Regions from separate parts of the Limnobacter sp. genome, predicted to be linked through region 1. Evidence: riboswitches for the same ligand, from Rfam matches in the RefSeq annotation. Region 1 holds a riboswitch; the other holds the start of a gene.

Evidence for each region. Region 1 has a riboswitch for cobalamin ahead of P0D43_RS03705 (TonB-dependent receptor). Riboswitches for the same ligand answer to the same signal wherever they lie in the genome.
Region 2: linked by a shared signal. The riboswitch ahead of P0D43_RS00835 (TonB-dependent receptor) and the one ahead of P0D43_RS03705 (TonB-dependent receptor) in region 1 are both predicted to bind cobalamin.

Annotation. Positions count from the first base shown of each region.
Region 1 is NZ_CP121330.1:773,312-783,245, forward strand. It holds gene P0D43_RS03665 (DNA alkylation repair protein) at 1-683, shown strand, start outside; gene P0D43_RS03670 (HD family hydrolase) at 752-1,339, shown strand; gene P0D43_RS03675 (cold shock and DUF1294 domain-containing protein) at 1,345-1,974, shown strand; gene P0D43_RS03680 (SRPBCC family protein) at 2,050-2,508, shown strand; partial or broken gene P0D43_RS03685 (SDR family oxidoreductase) at 2,556-2,939, opposite strand; gene P0D43_RS03690 (AraC family transcriptional regulator) at 2,965-3,075, shown strand; gene P0D43_RS03695 (lipocalin family protein) at 3,124-3,681, shown strand; gene P0D43_RS03700 (TIGR02450 family Trp-rich protein) at 3,685-3,906, shown strand; cobalamin riboswitch at 3,944-4,148, shown strand; gene P0D43_RS03705 (TonB-dependent receptor) at 4,213-5,001, shown strand; gene P0D43_RS03710 (TonB-dependent receptor domain-containing protein) at 5,037-6,071, shown strand; gene P0D43_RS03715 (bifunctional adenosylcobinamide kinase/adenosylcobinamide-phosphate guanylyltransferase) at 6,089-6,664, shown strand; gene P0D43_RS03720 (ABC transporter substrate-binding protein) at 6,694-7,497, shown strand; gene P0D43_RS03725 (FecCD family ABC transporter permease) at 7,494-8,480, shown strand; gene P0D43_RS03730 (ABC transporter ATP-binding protein) at 8,488-9,276, shown strand; gene cobO (cob(I)yrinic acid a,c-diamide adenosyltransferase) at 9,293-9,874, shown strand; gene bluB (5,6-dimethylbenzimidazole synthase) at 9,828-9,934, shown strand, end outside.
Region 2 is NZ_CP121330.1:163,948-173,881, reverse strand. It holds gene mnmA (tRNA 2-thiouridine(34) synthase MnmA) at 1-425, opposite strand, end outside; gene P0D43_RS00840 (NUDIX hydrolase) at 431-946, opposite strand; cobalamin riboswitch at 1,008-1,217, shown strand; gene P0D43_RS00835 (TonB-dependent receptor) at 1,409-3,337, shown strand; gene P0D43_RS00830 (Re/Si-specific NAD(P)(+) transhydrogenase subunit alpha) at 3,563-4,690, shown strand; gene P0D43_RS00825 (NAD(P) transhydrogenase subunit alpha) at 4,704-4,997, shown strand; gene P0D43_RS00820 (NAD(P)(+) transhydrogenase (Re/Si-specific) subunit beta) at 5,022-6,467, shown strand; gene P0D43_RS00815 (alpha/beta fold hydrolase) at 6,540-7,415, opposite strand; gene queA (tRNA preQ1(34) S-adenosylmethionine ribosyltransferase-isomerase QueA) at 7,412-8,500, opposite strand; tRNA gene P0D43_RS00805 (tRNA-Leu) at 8,515-8,601, opposite strand; gene P0D43_RS00800 (diguanylate cyclase domain-containing protein) at 8,740-9,934, shown strand, end outside.

The DNA.
Region 1 (9,934 bases):
AACCGTTAGAGCTGATGCAGCGTGCACAGCACATTGCTAAATCATTACAGCAATTTTTACCTGCCAATTACACTCAAGCAGTGTCTATTCTTGTCGACTCATTCACCCCGGCTGGAACCGAGGTGGGCTCGCTGGGGTTGGCCGGGTTTTTCTATCTGCCGCACAGCTTTTTTATTGCTGATTACGGCTTGGACAAGAGATATAACAATGGAGAAGACCCGTTTGATGTGTCCATGCAAGCCTTGCGTGAGCTCACCATGCGCTTCACCGCCGAATTTGCCATTCGCCCCTTTCTCATTTACCAGCAAGAACGTACCCTGGCACAGGTTAACAAGTGGCTAAGCGACCCCAACCCGCATGTAAGGCGTTTGTGCAGTGAAGGCACACGCCCCAAGCTGCCTTGGGGAAAACGCATTCAGTCGTTTATTGCCAACCCAGAGCCTGCATTGCCCATACTGGAATTTTTGAAAAACGACGAATCGTTGTATGTGCGCCGCAGTGTGGCCAACCACCTTGGCGACATTGCAAAAGACCACCCCGAGATTGCGTTTTCAACTTGCGAGCGTTGGTTGCAAGAAGGTGCGTCGAAAGAATTGAAGTGGGTGGTTCGCCATGCGGTTCGTTACCATGCCAAAAAGGGCCATGCCAGGGCCTTGGAGATTCGAGTGAAGGCGAAGAGTTGAATCAGTGTATCGGCGTTATACGGCTGCTTTGTGACGAAGTAATATGATGTATTCCTTTAAGGACGATAGTGAAATCAAACAAGCTGGAACAACAACTCAATTTCCTGCGTGAAATAGACAAGCTAAAGAGGGTGCTTCGCCAGTCCCCCTTATTGGATCAAAGCCGCAAAGAAAATTCAGCGGAGCATTCATGGCACTTGGCCATGTATGCCCTCATTCTTTCAGAGCATGCGGCTGCCCATGTGAATGTGGCCCGTGTGATCAAGATGCTGATGATTCATGACATTGTGGAAATTGATGCGGGCGACACCCCCTTGCATGGTAAACAAGACGGCAACCAGTTTGAACGGGAACAGCTGGCGGCCAAACGCCTGTTTGGCTTGTTGCCGGATGCACAAGGCGATGAACTCAGCGCCCTGTGGCATGAGTTTGAAGAAGGTCAAAGCGATGATGCGCAATTTGCAAAAGCCCTGGATAGGTTTCAACCGCTGTTGATTAATGTGTTCACCGGTGGTGGTACATGGGTTGAGGGCAAGGTTCAGTATCAACAGGTATTGGAGCGGTATGGTCCTGCGATTCAACGTGGAGCCCCCGCTCTTTGGACGCTTGCGCAAGAATGGGTTGCGGGGCATTTTGACCAATCACCAACTCGTTAAATTTTATGTATATCGAAGGCACCATAAAAACCTGGAATGATGACCGTGGGTTTGGCTTTATTCAGTCTAATGAAGGTCAAGTCGAGGTGTTTGTTCATGCCACTGCATTCAATTCCCGGCACATTCGTCCCCATGTAAACCAACGTGTTTATTTCGACCTTGAACTAAGCCCTGAGGGAAAACCAAGAGCCAAGAATGTTCATTTCTCGCGCCCCGTTTCTGGAAACAAACGTGAACGCACAGATGCCCCCGCGCAGTGGCAGACCGGATCATTTTTAGCGATTCCCGCTTTTGTGTTTTTGTTTGGTGTGGTTAGCTTGCTCTGGAGGCCACCACTGTTGTTGGCTCTGATCTATGTGCTTGCCAGCACTTTGACTTATGTCACCTATGCCATGGACAAATCAGCAGCCAGGAAAGGGCGCTGGCGAACTTCTGAGAGCACCCTGCACTGGTTGTCTTTGCTGGGTGGTTGGCCTGGGGCGTTGATTGCTCAACACATGCTTAGGCACAAATCAAACAAGGCCCCGTTTCGATTTATTTTCTGGGTAACAGTGTTTTTGAACGTAGCCTTGTTTCTGGTACTGGCTTCCCCTGAAGGCCAAGCACATATTGGGCAATTGATACCCGATAAATAAATTTTCCGTACAACTGTCGATTTCACCATACCCCATTCGACTACTTAGGTAGGCACAACTTTCAAGGAGACTACGATGTCGAACAGCACAGGAACAGTGAAGTTGCACAGGGTACTGCGCGCCCCAGCAGAGCGGGTTTACAAGGCATTTACCGACAAAAGTGCGTTGGAGTACTGGAGCCCGCCTTATGGCTTCATTGGCACCATTCATGAAATCGATGTGCGCGAGGGTGGTGGCTACCGCATGTCGTTCAACAACTTTAGCTCTGGCGGTAGCCACACGTTTACAGTGAAATACCTGGAATTGGTACCCAATGAGCGCATTCGCCACACCGACCAGTTTGACGATCCAAACCTGCCCGGCGAAATGGTGGTGACCGTTGAGCTTAAATCAGTGGTTTGCGGCACGGAACTACGCATTGTTCAAGAAGGAATCCCCGCTGTTATTCCGGTCGAGATGTGTTACTTGGGCTGGCAGGAATCGCTTGAACAACTCGCCAAGCTGGTTGAGCCAGATATTCCAGATCATGGCTAATTAATCTGACTGATGAAGCGCTGGGTTTAACGTCTTAATTGGCGTCTTCAGGCAGGTGATGCCGTGGGGCGGACGATAATCTCACTGGTGTCCACATCATTGGGCTGATTAATAACGTGAGCGATCGCTGCAGCGATTGCTTCTGGTTTTAAGGCGATTTCCCGAAAGTTTTTCATGGCTGCAGCTGCAGCCTGGTCACTGATGCTATTGGCCAGTTCAGATTCAACCACACCCGGATAAACGCAAGTCACGCGAAGGCGATCATTTTCTTGTCGCAAGCCGTCTGAAATCGCCCTGACCGCATACTTTGTGGCGCAATACACAGCAGCTGTTGGAACAACATAAAGTCCACCAATCGAAGAAATATTGATGATCTGCCCACTCTTCTGTTCATTCATGATCGGCAGGACAGCCGCAATTCCGTGCAGCACGCTCAGTGTCGCCCAAGTGTCGGCCATGGTGGGCTACGAGAGTCCGTCACAATTCAGTCGAGAATTCAAACGATACTTCGGCCGCACACCTGTGCAGGAAAGTCAGTATAGCCAATCCATTTTGGCTTTGTCTTGAGTGGCGAAACTTCGCAAATATCCTAAGTAATGTGGCACACTTCAATTCATGAAACCTCTGCTGACTTTAGCTACTTCGTTTGCCCTGTCTTGCGTGGCTGTCAATTCAGCACTCGCAGCAGAATCCCCGCAACCTCTTCAAACCATTCAGTCGCTCGACGTGCCCCGTTACATGGGCACCTGGTTTGAAGTTGCCAAGTACCCCAATCGTTTTCAGAAGCAGTGTGTGGCCAATACCAGCGCGGCATATTCACTTCAAAAAGACGGCAAAGTGAAAGTGCTGAACCGCTGCCAGTTGGCCAGCCGCGACATGGAAGAGGTCGAAGGCCAGGTCAGGCAGACCGGTGGCTTGAAATCACCGAAGCTAGAGGTACGCTTTGCGCCAGCCTGGTTAAGTTGGCTGCCCATGGTGTGGGGTGATTACTGGGTGATTGATCTTGACCCCGAATACCAACTGGTTGCAGTCAGCGAACCCAAGCGAGAATTTTTGTGGGTGTTGTCGCGTACGCAGCAAGTAAACCCAGCCAAATACGAGGCGCTGCTGCAACGCCTGAAAGCCAAGGGCTTCGATTTGAACAAGCTTGAACTTTCACCACAAGTCAATTAAGCCATGCGCCGTTTGAACCCCAAGAAGTTGCTGCTGAGCAAGTGGACTGCCGTGAAACCAGTGAACAAAGAAAAACACTTTCTGGTTCGCTCAGTGGTGAAGCCTGAAAGCGATGAATTGCCTGTTGAGCAATTTGAATTGGAGGCGGTGCACTCCGGCCGAACGCAAATTATTCACTGGCGTGATTTGCAAGATGAAGGGCAGTGGATTCAAGGTTGGACGTAGTCGGGCGTATAGCGATGTTTTCTTTGCCCCTTGCTGCTGTACAATCTGCCTTGTTGGTGCTCTTGGAACAGTCCCTGTTCTGAAGTTAAACGGGAAGCTCTTTAGCGCTGCCCCCGCAACGGTACGCAGACAAGCGTCAAGCTTGGCTTTCATCAAAAACCATTGGGTGTTTTCAAACGCCTGAGAAGGTGGTGAGGGTAAGTCTGCCAGCCCGGATACCGGCCAACAACGGGGTGCGCCATTGGCGCACTATGTCCCATGCACTGTCGGGGAAGGCGGTGAGGGTACTCGTCAATCCATTTAACCATGAACTCAATTCGCTTGGGCAAGCTTTGGCTTGCCATGCCGGTGGCCATTGCTGCAGCCGGTCCTGTATTCGCACAAAAAAAACCAACTTTTGATTCCGTGGTGGTCACCGCCACCCGCACCGAACAGCCCATCACCGAGGTGTTGGCCGATGTCACGGTCATTGACCGGGAAACGCTTGATCGTGCCGGGCAAACCTCGCTGCGCGAAGTGCTGGCCCAACAGCCCGGCGTGCAAATGTCGGCCAACGGCAGTTACCGTTCCAACACCAATGTGTTTTTGCGCGGTGCGTCGGCCACTCAAACCATTTTGCTGGTGGATGGTGTGCGGGTGGGGTCTGCAACCAGCGGCGGTTTTTCACTGGAAACCATTCCGCTTGAATCGATTGAGCGCATCGAGATTTTGCGCGGTGCGGCCTCGGCGTTGTATGGCCCCGATGCGGTGGGCGGGGTTATTCAAATCATCACGCGGCAAGCGGGCACGCCCCGGCGGTCGGTTAGTGTGGGTGTGGGCACCGATGGTCAACGGTTGGGTGCGGCGCACTTCAGTGGCAAAACCGGCATGTTTGGCTACAGCCTTGGTTTTTCCCATGAACGGGGCACTGGCATTGATGCCAAAACACCCGCTGCATCGGGGTTGAATCCGGATGAAGACGCGTTTGAAACCAGCAGTCTGAATTTCAGTTTGGTGGCCGATGTGCACACCAATCACCAACTAAAATTTCAAACCTTGTACAGCGAGGCGAGTACGGTTTCGACGGCAACCCGTTTCCCAATCCGCTGGCTCTGAATTCACAAACCAGCGAAGCGATTGCAAAACCGGAACTGAACCAGTCCAGCTTGCAATGGGTTGCCAAATTCACGCCGCGCTGGAAGGCGACCGTATTGCTGGCGCAGTCCGATGACAAATCGGTGAGTGAATACCGCCGTTTGTCCGATGGCGCAGATGCAGGCCGTGCCCGGTTCGACACCAAGCGCGACCAATACAGCTGGCAAAACGATATTTCATTTGGTAGCGATGTGCTGACCTTGCTGGCCGAGCAGCGCACCGAGGAGGTGGACAGCACCACCGACTACGACGTAAAGGCACGCACCATCGATGGTTTCATGGCCGCGTATGCATTGAATCGCGCGCAGTGGGACGCGCTGGGCGTGCTGCGAAGCGACGACAATTCGCAGTTCGGGCGTTTCAACAACTATGCGGTTTCTGCGTGTTACAAACTGAATTCGCAATGGCGTTTGGTGGGCAGTGCGGGCAGCAGTTTTCAGGCCCCCACGTTTAACCAGTTGTACTTTCCAGGTTTTGGCAACCCGGAATTGCAACCCCAGCGCAGCCGCTCCAAAGAACTGGGTGTGAAGTATGCAACCCCGGCCATGGCTGCCAGTGCGGTGGTGTACGAAAACAGGGTGCAGGGTTTCATTACACCGTCTACGGCAGTGCAGTCAGCGCGCGCAACTTTGCGTGGTGCCACCTTCGCAGTAGATCGCCAGTTTGAAACAATATTGGTGAAAGCTTCCTACGATTACACCGACCCCAAAACCGAACCCGACAACAAACGCATTGTGCGCATTGCCCGCCATGTATTCAATTTAAACTTGAGTCGTGAAACTGGCCCCTGGCAGTACTATGGTGAGTTGAAACTGGCCAGCGACCGTGAAGACAGGGCGATTCCTTTCAGCGACCCCAATATTGAACTGGGCGGTTATGGTTTGCTGAACGCCGGGGCAAGCCGCAAGGTGAATCAGGAATTGTCCGTGTCGGCCCGCTTGAATAACATCACCGACAAAACCTATTCACTGGCCAATGGCTTTACCACACCGGGCAGAAACCTGTTTGTGTCGGCCAACTGGTCTTTTTAAGGGGTGAAACCTGATTGATGCACATGCTTGCTCGTTCTGAGTTGATACTGGGTGGTCAGCGCAGTGGCAAATCGCGCCGCGCTGAAAACCTGGCCATTCAATGGCTTGCAGCCAGCCCGCAGCGGCACGCTGTGCTGGTGGCCACGGCCCATGTTGGCGACGATGAAATGCAGCAACGCATTGTGCAGCACCAGTTAGACCGGGCGCAGCGCGTGCCCCGACTGGTTGCTGTTGAAGAAAGCCTGTACCTGCCTGCCGCCTTGAAATTGCACAGCACCAGCAATACGCTTTTGGTCGTGGATTGCCTGACCCTGTGGCTGGTGAATTGGCTCATGCCACCACCCGGTGTGCCCGCACCAGCACAAGGTTTTCAGCACACGGTGGAGCAACTAGTTCACACGCTGCACAGCCTGCCTGGGCCTGTGGTGCTGGTTAGCAATGAAATTGGTTTGGGTGTTGTGCCCATGGGCAAAGAAGTGCGCCACTATGTTGACGAACTGGGGCGCTTGAACCAGGCCATGGCCGACGCCTGCGAACGGGTCACTTTGATGGTGGCCGGGCAGGCAGTGCCTGTCAAAGGAACTTCACAATGAAGCTGCTTTGCCTGCGCAATGTGTTGGCCATGTTGTTGGCGTGTTGTACATGGGCTGCGCATGCTGCCCCACAACGCATCGTCAGCCTGTTGCCCTCGCTCACAGAAAGTGTGTGTGCGCTTGGCGAGTGCAGCCGTTTGGTGGGTGTGGACCGTTATTCCAACTGGCCTGCTTCTGTGCAACAGCTGCCACGCGTGGGCGGTGGCATTGATCCCAATATTGAAGCCATTGTGGCCTTGAAACCAGACTTGGTGTTAATGGCAGAATCGTCACGTGCAGCAGAACGTTTGCAGGCACTGGGCCTGAAAGTACTGATGCTGGAACCCAAAACCCACGAACAGGTGCAGGTGGTCATTGCAAAGGTTGCTCAGGCCTTGGGCCTTGCGCCGACAAAAGCCGAGCAGGTGTGGCGCAACGTGGACGCGGGTGTGTCAGCAGCAGCCAGTTCCCTGCCGCAACATGCGCGCGGCATTCGTGTGTACTTTGAAGTGAACCGCGCACCTTATGCTGCCGGTGAATCTTCTTTTATTGGTCAAACGCTTAAGCGCCTGGGTGCAGGCAACGTGGTGCCCGCTGAGCTGGGCCCATTTCCAAAACTGAACCCGGAGTTTGTGGTGCGTGCCAACCCTGACCTGATCATGGTTGGGCAACGCAATGCGCAAGGCATGACCGAACGCCCCGGTTGGCAGCGCCTGCGGGCTGTGCGCGAACAACGCATTTGCATCTTCAACAGCGACGATGAAGACGCCATTGTGCGCCCCGGCCCCCGCATGGCCGAAGGTGCTCGCCTGCTGGCGCAGTGCATTCTGAAACACAGTGCAGGTGCACCATGAATACACGTGCAAGCCTGTGGTGGGGTGTTTTTTTGCTGGCCTTAAGCCTGTTGTTGTGTGCCCTTGGTTTGGGGGTTGGCAGCACGGGCCTTGAATCGGTGTGGCACATGTGGGCCGACCCCGTGGCCAGTCAAATTGTGCTGGACATTCGCGCACCCCGCACACTGGGTGCCTGGGCTGCGGGTGCGCTGCTTGGGCTGGCCGGTGCCGTGGCGCAGGGCTTGTTTCGCAACCCCTTGGCCGATCCGTTTTTGTTGGGCAGTGCGTCGGGTGCCTCCCTGGCGGTGGCGGTGTCGCTGGCCGCACTGGGTGTGTCGCCCTTTGCCGAGGCCTGGGTGGTGCGGCTGGGCTTGACCGGTGCTGCGTTTCTGGGCGCGGTGGGCGCTGTGCTGCTAACACTGACCCTGGCCAAAGGCGTGCAGCACACATTGCGTTTGCTGTTGGCTGGTGTGGTGGTGGGCATGGTGTTGGGCGCGCTGACATCGCTGATCACCATTGCGGTTCCGCAAACCTTGCAGGCCATGCAAGCATTCATTCTCGGTTCTACCGGTTTTGTGGGTTGGCAGTCGCTGGGCATCATGCTGCTTGTCGGCGTGTTGTGTCTGGGTGTGGCCTGGGCGTTTTCCCGAACGCTTGATGCGCTCACGCTGGGCGAGCACACGGCCCAAAGCCTGGGCATGCCGCTGCGCCCGGCACGCATGGCGCTGATTGCCGTGGTGGCTTTGGCCACTGGCACAGCAGTGGCCCACACCGGCCTGATTGCGTTTGTGGGTTTGGCGGCACCGCACTTGGTGCGCGCTGCCGTGCGAACAACTTATGCGCAGTTGGTGGTGTTGGCCAGCCTGATGGGTGGTGTGCTGCTGCTGGCCGCCGATATTCTGGCCCGTGGCTTGATTGCGCCCCAGGAAATTCCTGTGGGCGTACTGACCGCCACACTGGGTGGTGGCTATTTGCTGTGGTTGATGCACAGAAGGGCGGGGTGACGGGAACATGAATAAACCTGTTGCATTTGAAGTGAATGATTTGTGTGTGTCGCTGGGGGCAGCCCGCCATGCGCGCCCTGTGTTGCAGCAACTGAATGCACGCATTGAAGCGGGTCGATGGACCTGCGTTGTGGGCCCCAATGGTGCGGGCAAATCAACTTTTTTGCGTGCGCTTGCAGGGCTTGTGCCCGTGCAACAAGGCCACGTGAAAGTCAACGGCAAAGCCCTGCACGAATACGCGCACCGCGAACGCGCCAAAACAGTGGCGTGGCTTGCGCAAGGCGGGGCCGATCAGGCTGCCGATGATTTAAGCACTTACGACATCGTGATGCTGGGCCGCTTTCCCCACTTGCCCTGGTTAAGCCCGCCCGGCCCGGCCGACCACGCTGCCGTGCAGCAGGCCATGGAACAAACCCGCGTTTGGGAATGGCGAAACCGCCTGCTGGGCAGCCTTTCCGGTGGTGAACGCCAGCGTGTATTGCTGGCCCGGCTACTGGCTGTTCAAGCCGACATGGTGTTGATGGACGAACCCTTGGCCAACCTGGACCCACCACACCAGGCCGACTGGATTGCACTGGTGCGTGGCCTGGTGGCAGAGGGCCGCACCGTGGTCACTGTGTTGCATGAAATTTCCCTGGCTTTGCTGGCCGAGGACCTGCTGGTGATGCAAGCAGGCCAGCTGCAATATGCAGGCCCCAGCCACGATGCGGCCGCACACCACGCCTTGCAAACCGTATTTGACCATCGACTTTCCATTCACCAGGTGAACAACCGTTGGCTTGTGTTGCCAACCTGACCGCGAGAGAAAACCCATGCAAATTGAAACGCCCCCCACTGAAAAACGCTACGACCGCCCCGAAGGCGAACGGCGTGGTTTGATCATCGTGAACACCGGCGATGGCAAAGGCAAAAGCACCGCCGCATTTGGTTTGGCCATGCGTGCTTTTGGCCGCACCCATGTGCACGGCAAGCTGGTAAAAATTTACCAGTTCATGAAGGTGCCCAGTGCGCGTTTTGGTGAGCACAGATCGCTTGAGCAACTGGGCTTGTCCATTGAAGGGCTGGGCGATGGCTTTAGCTGGAAAAGCAAAGACATTGAACATTCTGCGCAATTGGCCCTGGATGGCTGGGCCAAAGCCCGCGACACCATTCTGGGCGGCGAACATTTCATGGTGGTGCTGGATGAATTGACCTACGGTTTGATTTACGGCTGGATACCCTTGGACGATGTGCTGCAAACCTTGCGCAACAGGCCAAAGGATGTGCATGTGGTGATCACCGGGCGGCGCTGCCCGCAAGAGGTGATCGACCTGGCCGACACGGTGACCGAAATGACCATGATCAAACATGCATTCAAGGCAGGGATTCCTGCCCAACGCGGCATTGAAGATTAAACCCGCCTTGGTTGCAGCCACGCCTTTTTCCCCAGGTGAATCGGCGGCAGTGTACCGCGC
Region 2 (9,934 bases), 610 kb from region 1:
TCGATTGCTTTTAGCAGCTGGAATTCACCATTCACTTCCCGCACGCGGGCATAGTGGCCTGTGGCAATGTAGTCAGCTCCCAGGCAGTAGGCATGGTCCAGAAAGGCTTTGAACTTGATTTCGCTGTTGCAAAGAATGTCCGGGTTGGGGGTGCGGCCTGCTGAGTACTCACTCAGGAACACAGAGAACACCCGGTCTTTGTATTCACTGGCGAAGTTCACCGCCTCAATGTCTACACCCACCAGGTCGGCCACGCTGGCCGCGTCCAGCCAGTCTTGTCGGCTCGAGCAATACTCCGAGTCGTCATCGTCTTCCCAGTTTTTCATGAAAAGACCAATGACGTTGTAACCCTGTTGTTTGAGCAGCCATGCCGACACCGAGGAATCTACCCCGCCCGACATGCCAATAACCACTGTTTTAGCCATGATATTTAAGATACGCCGGGAGGCATTGGCCCAGCAAGCACGCTGGGGTGCGTGTACACGTGCTCAAGCGGCATGATGGGCTGTTTGCCAGCCTTCCAGTTCAGGAAGTCTTCAACGCAACGCATCACCAAGGGGCTACGGTGCTGGTCTTGGCTGGCGCGCAACTCCTCAACGGTCATCCACAGTGTGCGGATAATGCCTTCGTCCAATGCGCGATCACTGTGGTGTTTCACCACCTCGGCTGCAAAGGCAAAGCGCAGATAAGTAACATCTTCCTGCGTGCGTGAGCTTGTGTAGCGACTCATGTAGATGCCCAGCAAACCCACCGGGCTCACCTCCCAGGCTGATTCTTCCAGTGCTTCGCGGGCAGCACCAAACTGTGGCGTTTCACCTGGATCCAGGTGGCCTGCGGGTTGGTTCAGTTTGATGCCATCGGTGGTGTGTTCTTCCACGATCAGGAATTTGCCCTGATGCTCGACAATGGCGGCTACTGTGACGCTGGGTTTCCAGACTTCTGACATGGCTTTTCAATCGCACTACCTAAACGGCATGCGCCCGGTGTTTGGGTGTTAAAAAAACACGTTAGAATAGCAGGGTTAAGGTGCTTGTGCTCATTTTTTGAGCGAAGTTAAACGGGAAGCAGGTTCAAGCCTGCGCTGCCCCCGCAACGGTACGTAAGTGCGGGTGTGTCATTTTGCCACTGGTAGTAAAGCTGCTCTAAACGCAGCAACTGGGAAGGCGACACATCAAAACTTACAAGCCCGGATACCGGCCTTGACCGTTCAGCCTGTCCCATTCAGGCGAGCGACTGGTGCTGCGGGGAGGCAGCACGCAGGCGGCCAATTGTTTTTTACCGAACTTTTCTCCGTGACTTCCAGGGCTGTTGTGTCCTTGGCTTGCTTGCGCGCGTGGTTCTTTCGCCTGTGTTGTCTTCTCCAGTTAATTGATTGCCGCACGGTGGGTGCAGTTTACTGGAGTTCAAGGTGTTCATTCATTTCAAAAAATTACCAATCGTTTGTTTGTTGGCGGCTTTGCCCGCACAGGCTCAAGAGGAACTCGCGTTTTATGCGCTTCCCCCAGTGTTTGTGTCCTCTACTCAAACTGCAGTCCTTGAGAAGGACCAGCCATTTTCGACCACGGTCATTACGGCTGAGCAAATTCGTCAGTCTGGCTATACCACCGTGCGCGATGTGTTGTCTAAACTGGCTTTGGTCAATGTTCGTACCCCGCTAGACGGAAGCCGAAGTGCATCCGTTGACTTGCGTGGTTTTGGTGAAACCGCGTCTGCCAATGTGGTGTTTGTGGTGGACGGCGTGAAGTTGAATGACAACGAAGGCGTCACTCCCCGCTATGGCAGTATTCCGGTCAGCAGCATTGAAACAATCGAGGTTATTCGCGGCGGCAGTTCGGTTGCTTACGGTAGCGGAGCCAGTGGTGGTGTTATTCGGATCACGACCAAAAAAGGCCGTGGTCGCGACGGTGTGGGTGGTGATGTATTTGCGTCTTATGGCTCTTACGACACCAAGGAATTGGGCGCCACCCTGTTTGGCGGCGCTAACGGTTTTTCGTTGGTGTTCAATGGTTCCAAGGAATTCACCAATGGATACCGAGACAACAGCGAAGCCAGCCGCGATTTGGGTAGTTTGGCGCTGGATTGGCAAGGCGATGTGTTCAGCGCGGGTGCGTCATTTTCCGCCGAGGGTTCAAAATCCAGATTTCCTGGTTCACTGAATCGTGCGCAGTTTGAGCAAAACCCAAAGCAAACAAATAGTCCAAACGATTTTGGATCGTTCGAACGAAATACCTTCCGTTTCTATGGCTCGGCTGATTATGGCAATTGGGGAACGGGTGTCCGTGTAAGTCGTCGTACTCATGAAGCATTGGGATCTTTCGACTTTGGGGGTGGTTTTGTGTTTAACGCCCGGTCAGAGTATGAACAAGACCAGATTAGTCCTTACCTCACCTTTACATTGCCGCATGGCGCAGGTGCGCATGTTATTCGTGTCGGTTACGACATTGAAAAAGCCGCTTTGCGTGGGTTTGACGCAGGCACGCTTGAATCCAATGCGATTTTCATTGAAGACGACTGGACCGTGAACGATGTGTTGCGTGTGAATGCAGGCAGCCGTTACGAACGGTCCGAACAACAGAAAGCCAGCGGCGAAACACGGGATTACTCGCTGGTCGCACATCAGTTGGGCGCATCCTGGAAGGCAGCCGAGAACCTCACTGTCTTTTCGAAAGTCGCCCGCAGCTTCCGCATTCCGAATGCCAATGAAAATGGCTTTGCAGGCGTGGGGACAACCCGTGTGCCGTTTTTGAACCCTCAAATTGCAGATGAAGTGGAGGTGGGTTTGAAAACTGCAATGTGGACAGGTGAGTTCAGCAGCACGCTGTTCGTGATGGACGTTGAGAATGAGTTGTTTTTTGATCCTACGATCGTAGACCCTGCATTGTTCATCAATGGTTTGAACAGCAACCTGGACGAGTTGCGCAGAAAAGGCCTTGAATTGAAATGGAATGGAAGCTTGCGCAAAGACTTGAGAATGGTCGCGGCTTATCAGTATCTGGATGCTGAGTTTCGGTCAGGTTCGCTCAGCGGCAGTCGCGTACCACTGGTTGCAGCCCACAACTTGAAGGTTGCCACTGAATATGACTGGACATCACGCGTATCAACGGAAGCGATTGTGAACATGCAATCCGATCAACGGTCTGCTGCAAATACGGATCTACAGATCCCCGGTTTTGGTGTGCTCGACCTGAATTGGCGCTACAGGCAAGACAGTTACAGCGTGGTGTTTCAGGTTCAGAATGTATTCGACAAGCAATACTACAGAACGCAGTTCGGTCCGAACGGGATTTACCCGGAAATTGGTCGGGCGTTTTTCATTAATCTGAATGCTGATTTTTAAAGCAGAAGCAGCCCTTTGCTTATCAATTTTCTGATTTGATGTTTAGATCTCGGACTCAACACAATTTGAGGCGGTTTTATTATAATCTGACAAGAATTATTGTCAGATACTGGGTTGTGGTATTCCCTTAGATTGGGCGATACTACCGTGCTATAGTCCGCACCAGCAGTGTATTTGCAGTTCTTAAACATCAAATAAAAGCGCTTTCCCACAAGGAGAAGTTCCATGAAAATCGGAATCCCGGCCGAGACAAGGTCCGGAGAAACGCGTGTAGCCGCCACACCTGAAACGGTGAAGAAGCTCATTTCTCAAAAACACGAAGTGTTTGTTCAAGCAGGTGCAGGTATTGCCAGCTCGATCACCGATCAGGCCTACATTGATGTGGGCGCAACAATCGTTGATCGTGCAATGGATGTAATCGGCGGCTGTGACATGATCCTCAAGGTGCGGGCTCCCGCTGAAAACGAACTGTCTGCCTATCGTGCGGGTCAGGTTGTTGTCGGCATGTTGAACCCTTTTGACAATGCAGCACTTGAAGGCATGAACAAGGCTGGCCTGACGGCATTTGCACTGGAAGCTGCGCCACGCACTACACGTGCTCAAAGCATGGACGTGCTTTCTTCACAGGCCAACATTGCCGGTTACAAGGCCGTGATGATTGCGGCCAACGTATACCAGCGCTTCATGCCCATGCTGATGACCGCTGCGGGTACTGTAAAAGCTGCACGCGTGTTGATTCTGGGTGTGGGTGTTGCAGGCTTGCAGGCCATTGCAACGGCCAAGCGTTTGGGCGCTGTTATTGAAGCATCCGATGTGCGCCCTGCCACCAAAGAACAAGTTGAATCGCTGGGTGCGAAGTTTGTGGACGTGCCGTTCGAATCCGACGAAGAGCGCGAAATTGCTCAAGGTGTAGGTGGTTATGCCCGCCCAATGCCTGAAAGCTGGATGAAGCGCCAAGCCGCCGCAGTGCACGAGAAAGCAATCAAAAGCGACATCGTGATCACCACAGCATTGATCCCAGGCCGCAAGGCACCGACCCTGTTGCACGAAGAAACCGTGCGCGCCATGAAACCCGGTTCGGTGGTGATCGACTTAGCCGTGGAGCAGGGCGGCAATTGCCCCTTGTCCAAACTGAACGAGATTGTCGACGTCAACGGTGTAAAAATTGTGGGTTATGCAAACCTGCCGGCCATGGTGGCTGCAGATTCATCCGCATTGTATGCCCGCAACGTGATTGATTTTTTGAAGCTGGTTTTCGACACGGAAGGCGCCTTCAAAATCGACATGGAAGACGACATTGTTGCTGCGTGCCTGATGTGCACCGGTGGCGAACTCAAACGCAAAAACGCTTAAGGAAGGAGCCAACATGGACGCAATTAGCCCCACCGTGGTCAACCTGATTATTTTTGTACTGGCCATTTACGTGGGTTACCACGTGGTTTGGAACGTAACCCCCGCGCTGCACACCCCATTGATGGCGGTGACCAACGCAATTTCCGCAATCGTGATTGTGGGTGCCATGTTGGCAGCTGCACTGACCGTAACACCGTTGGGCAAATTCATGGGGGTGCTGGCCGTAGCGCTGGCTGCCGTGAATGTGTTCGGTGGCTTTTTGGTCACCCGTCGCATGCTTGAAATGTTCAAGAAAAAGAACAAATAAACCAACAGCGATCTGGAGAAATTTATGGAATTGAGTTTCAACGCAGTGACGCTGTTGTACCTGGTGGCGTCAATCTGTTTTATTCAGGCCTTGAAGGGCCTTTCACACCCTACAACCTCGCGTTTGGGGAACACCTTCGGCATGGTGGGTATGGCAATTGCCATCGCCACCACAATTGGTCTGATCTTCAAACTGGCGGAAATCGCAGGCCAGTCTGCGGCGACCGGGCTTGGCTGGGTGCTGGCCGGTTTGGTGGTGGGCGGTGGTTTGGGTACGGTGATGGCCAAGCGCGTCGAAATGACGAAAATGCCCGAACTGGTCGCGTTCATGCACAGCATGATCGGTTTGGCTGCGGTGGCGATCGCGATTGCAGCGGTGGCCGAGCCTGATGCGTTCGGTATCACTGCAAAAGGCATGTTCGACATTCCGCTGGGCAACAAAATCGAGTCGTTCATTGGTACCTTCGTGGGTGCCATTACCTTCTCGGGTTCTGTCATCGCTTTCGGCAAGCTGAGCGGCAAGTACAAGTTCCGTTTGTTTCAGGGTGCACCTGTGCGCTTTACGGGCCAGCATCAGCTGAACGCCATCTTGGGTATCGTGATGATTGGCTGCGGTATCTGGTTTGCGATTACGCAAGGCTGGACACCCTTCATCATCATGACCATAGCCGCCTTTATTCTGGGCGTCACGCTGATTATTCCAATCGGTGGTGCCGACATGCCGGTGGTTGTGTCCATGTTGAACAGCTACTCTGGTTGGGCGGCGGCAGGCATTGGTTTCTCGCTGAACAACAGCATGTTGATCGTGGCAGGTTCGCTGGTGGGTTCGTCAGGCGCAATTCTTAGCTACATCATGTGCAAGGCCATGAATCGCAGTTTCTTTAACGTGATTCTGGGTGGCTTCGGTGGAGAGGCGGATGCGGCAGCAGCAGGTGATGGCCAGCAGCGCACCGTGAAAAGCGGTTCATCTGATGACGTGGCCTTCTTGCTGACCAACGCTGAAACCGTGGTGATTGTGCCCGGTTACGGTTTGGCGGTGGCACGTGCCCAGCACGCGCTTAAGGAACTGAGCGAGAAGCTGACCCACATGGGCGTCACAGTGAAGTACGCGATTCACCCTGTGGCAGGCCGTATGCCTGGCCACATGAACGTGTTGCTGGCTGAAGCTGAAGTGCCCTACGATCAAGTGTTCGAGATGGAAGACATCAACAGCGAATTTGCACAAACCGACGTGGTATTGGTGCTGGGTGCAAACGACGTGGTGAACCCCGCGGCGAAAGACCCCAAGAGCCCCATTGCAGGCATGCCGATTCTGGAAGCCTACAAGGCCAAAACCATTATCGTGAACAAGCGTTCCATGAACGCGGGTTATGCTGGTTTGGACAACGAGTTGTTCTACATGGACAAAACCATGATGGTGTTTGGTGATGCCAAGAAAGTGATTGAAGACATGGTGAAAGCGGTCGAATAAATTCGATGCAATCGTTGTGTATAGAGAAAGCCTGGTGAGAATTCACCGGGCTTTTTTTATTTCTGGCTGGGCTTAAACCCCAGCCAATTCCCGAATTCTTTGCACCACAAGACCGGTGTGCTCCATGGGCAAAAAGTGGGTGGCATCGGCGATTACTTCAATGCGTGCCTTGGGTAAGCGTTTTTGAATGCGTGCATGCGCAGTCGCCGGGAATGTAGAACCTTTTCCTGCCGCAAGAATATGAATCGGGCAGCCCGGGTCGCGAATCCAGCGCGCAGCGTTGGGTTCGGTGTGTTGAAAGGTCAGTGATTCCCAGTGGGGCGGGCAGGCCAGCTCCACTTCGTTGTTGTGTGCGGGCACAAAACCATGTTCAACATAAGCCTGTAGCCATTCGTCACTCCAGGTACCAAAGGCTTTCTTGTTGCGGTAATTCTCAAAGGCGTCTTGGTGCGTGGGGAAACTCGCCCGCCTGCGGGCAGCTGCGGTGGCCATGGCAATTCGGTCTGCAAAGCCAAACCAGTTGGCCAAGCGAAGCGCAAAACCCTGTTTGGGGTCGAGTAGTACAGGTTCTACAAGAATAAGGCCCTTCACTTTTTCAGGGCGTTGTGCCGCAGCAGCAAGGCTGGTGGTGGCGCCAATGGAGTGGCCTGCCAGCCACATGGGTTCAGTGGCTTGGTCAAGTACGGCGACCAGGTCTTTGTAGTAGGTGGTCCAGCCCCGAAATGTGTTTGGATTTCCTGCAGATCGGCTTTCGCCGTGGCCACGCATGTCCCACGTGTGCACATCAAAATGCGGTAGCAGATCGCGCAGAAGTGGGGTGTAGGTTTTTGCGTTAAAACCGGTGGCGTGTGCCCAGTGCAGTTTGGGTTTGCTGTCGGAATTCGACCAGCGCATCATCTGGATGGCGCTGCCATCGTGGGAAACAATGGGATAAGCAGATTCGATCATTCGGTGCGTTCAAGCCACATGGCGTCGCCATAACTGAAGAATCTGTATTGTTGCGCAATTGCGTGTTCGTACGCCTTGAAGATGTTGGATTTCCCTGCAAAAGCGGACACCAGCATCAACAATGTGCTTTTTGGCAGATGGAAGTTGGTAATCAACCGGTCAACCACCTTGAATGGGTAACCAGGCTTGATGAAAATTTGGGTGTCTCCGGCATGGCCTGTTTCGGCAAACTGCGCAGCCTGGTTCAGGCCTTCGCTGGTGTTTAAATTGCAGCCAGTTTCGGTCGCCCAGGCCTCCAGTGCTCGCAAGGAAGTGGTGCCCCCTGCCACTACTTTACCGCCGTTCAGTTTGACCTTTCGCAAGGCGGCGACCACGTTGCCTGAAATTGCATAGCGTTCGCTGTGCATGACATGTTCTTCCACATTGTCGGTTTTAACCGGCAAAAAGGTGCCTGCGCCCACATGCAGTGTCAGGTTGAGCAGTTTCACGCCGCGCGCTTGTAGCTGTTGCAGTAATTCTTCCGTGAAATGCAGGCCGGCCGTGGGGGCGGCTACAGCACCGGGCTCACGCGCAAACACGGTTTGGTAGCGTTCGTCGTCTTGTGCGTTGGCACTGTGTTCGATGTAAGGGGGCAAGGGCAAGGCACCGTGTGCATCCAGCAGGTCGGGCAGGCTTAAACTACTTTCAAGCAGTTCCAGCTCGTACATCATGTCGTGTTTGGCAAGTACCCGGGCTGTTGCCACGCCGGCCAACACCACCTCACTGCCCGGTTTGGGGGATTTGCTGGCCCGAATCATGGCGGTGAAGCGCTTGTCATCAAGGATTCGCTCAAGCATGACCTCAATTTTTCCACCACTTGCTTTTTGACCTTCAAGGCGCGCTTTCAGCACTTTGGTGTCGTTGATGACCAGTACATCGTTGGGCTGAAGCAAATTCAGCACATGGGGAAACTGATGATCTTCGATTGGATTATTTTGAGCGCAAACCAGCAAACGCGACTCGCCACGGTGTTCAGGTGGGTGTTGGGCAATGAGCTGTTCTGGAAGATTGAAATCGAATTCGGACAGTTTCATGGTTGCTCTCATGTTGTCCTGGGGGCTGGTGCCGAGGGCGGGAATCGAACCCGCACGTTATCTCTAACACTGGATTTTGAGTCCAGCGCGTCTACCAATTCCGCCACCTCGGCAAGCCCGCAATTATGGCAAAAAACAATATTGAACACAACACCCCTTTGCAGAAATAAGTCATTTTTTTTTCGATTGCCGGAAATGTGCCCCTCTCGTGGGATTACTGGCTTCAACATGAGTCTGCATACTGACTGCGAATGTTCTCCAAAACGGGCTTGTTCAGCATGTCTTTCAAGTGGAAATGGTTGCTTACTACGTTTGTGGCTCAGTTGTTGCTGGGCGGCATTTTTACGTCCATTCAATACACGCACATGGGTAATTTGGCCGAGCGGGATTTGCATCGCATTCAGGAAAGTTTTCAGGCTGAGTTGTTTCAAGCCCACCTGGCCAATCAAAATCATTCACTGAGTACCCTGTCCTCCGTTGTCCGGGATTTCTACTTCCGCTACAAACCAGCCGCAGTCTGGGTCAACGTGGATGGCCAGCTGACTGACGCCATGGGCGATGTGCCGGAAAATTTATCGATGTCAGAGCCAGCCATGCTGGCGAGTTTTGAGTTGCCCAGTGCCGGGCAGCAACTCATGATTTTGTTTGATGAAGACGAGGTGTATCGCAGCCGCAACGATATGTTGTTTTATCTTGCCGGTGTTTTTCTGCTCAGTGCGCTGGCCTGTTCAATGATCTTGCTGGGCTTGAGCAATACACTTTCCGCCCGCCTGGAAGACTTGCGAACCAAAGCGATGGAATTGCAGTCGGGGAAAATTCAATCGCGAATAGAGGTCACCGGGCGGGATGAAATTTCCTGCCTTGGGGCCGCCTTTAACAGCATGGCTCAGGCCATTGAATTGCAAATGAAGGCCATGGAAGAGAGCCATGCACGTTCGGTTTCAGAGAAAAACCGGCTGGACATGCTGCTTTCGTCGCTGGCCAGTGGCGTTGCTTATCTGGATGAGCATTTCAAGTTGCTCTACATGAACAAAGCGTTGGCCAAGATGCTGAAAATCGAGGGGTTGGATACTCAATCGGCCAATCTGGAGCAGGTATTGATTCGGGCTGGAGTGGTTCGAGAACAGCGCATTCGCCTGAAAGACTTGGTCACCGACTACTTTGGCAACCACGAGATGCCGGTGGAGTTGAATTTTACCGATGGTCGGGTTCTGCAATTCCGGTTTGCGGTTTACAACGACAAAATTCAGGGAGCACATGCTGTCTTGATTGTCGATGACGTCAGTATTCGCAAAAACGTGGAAGATTTGCGCAACGAGGTAGAGCGTGACCCACTGACTGGCGTGCTGAATCGTCGCGGTTTTGAGATGACTCTGGAGGCTCGTCTTTCCAGGCTATTGCCCGGTGAAACATTGGGGCTTATGTTTCTCGACCTGGATGGTTTCA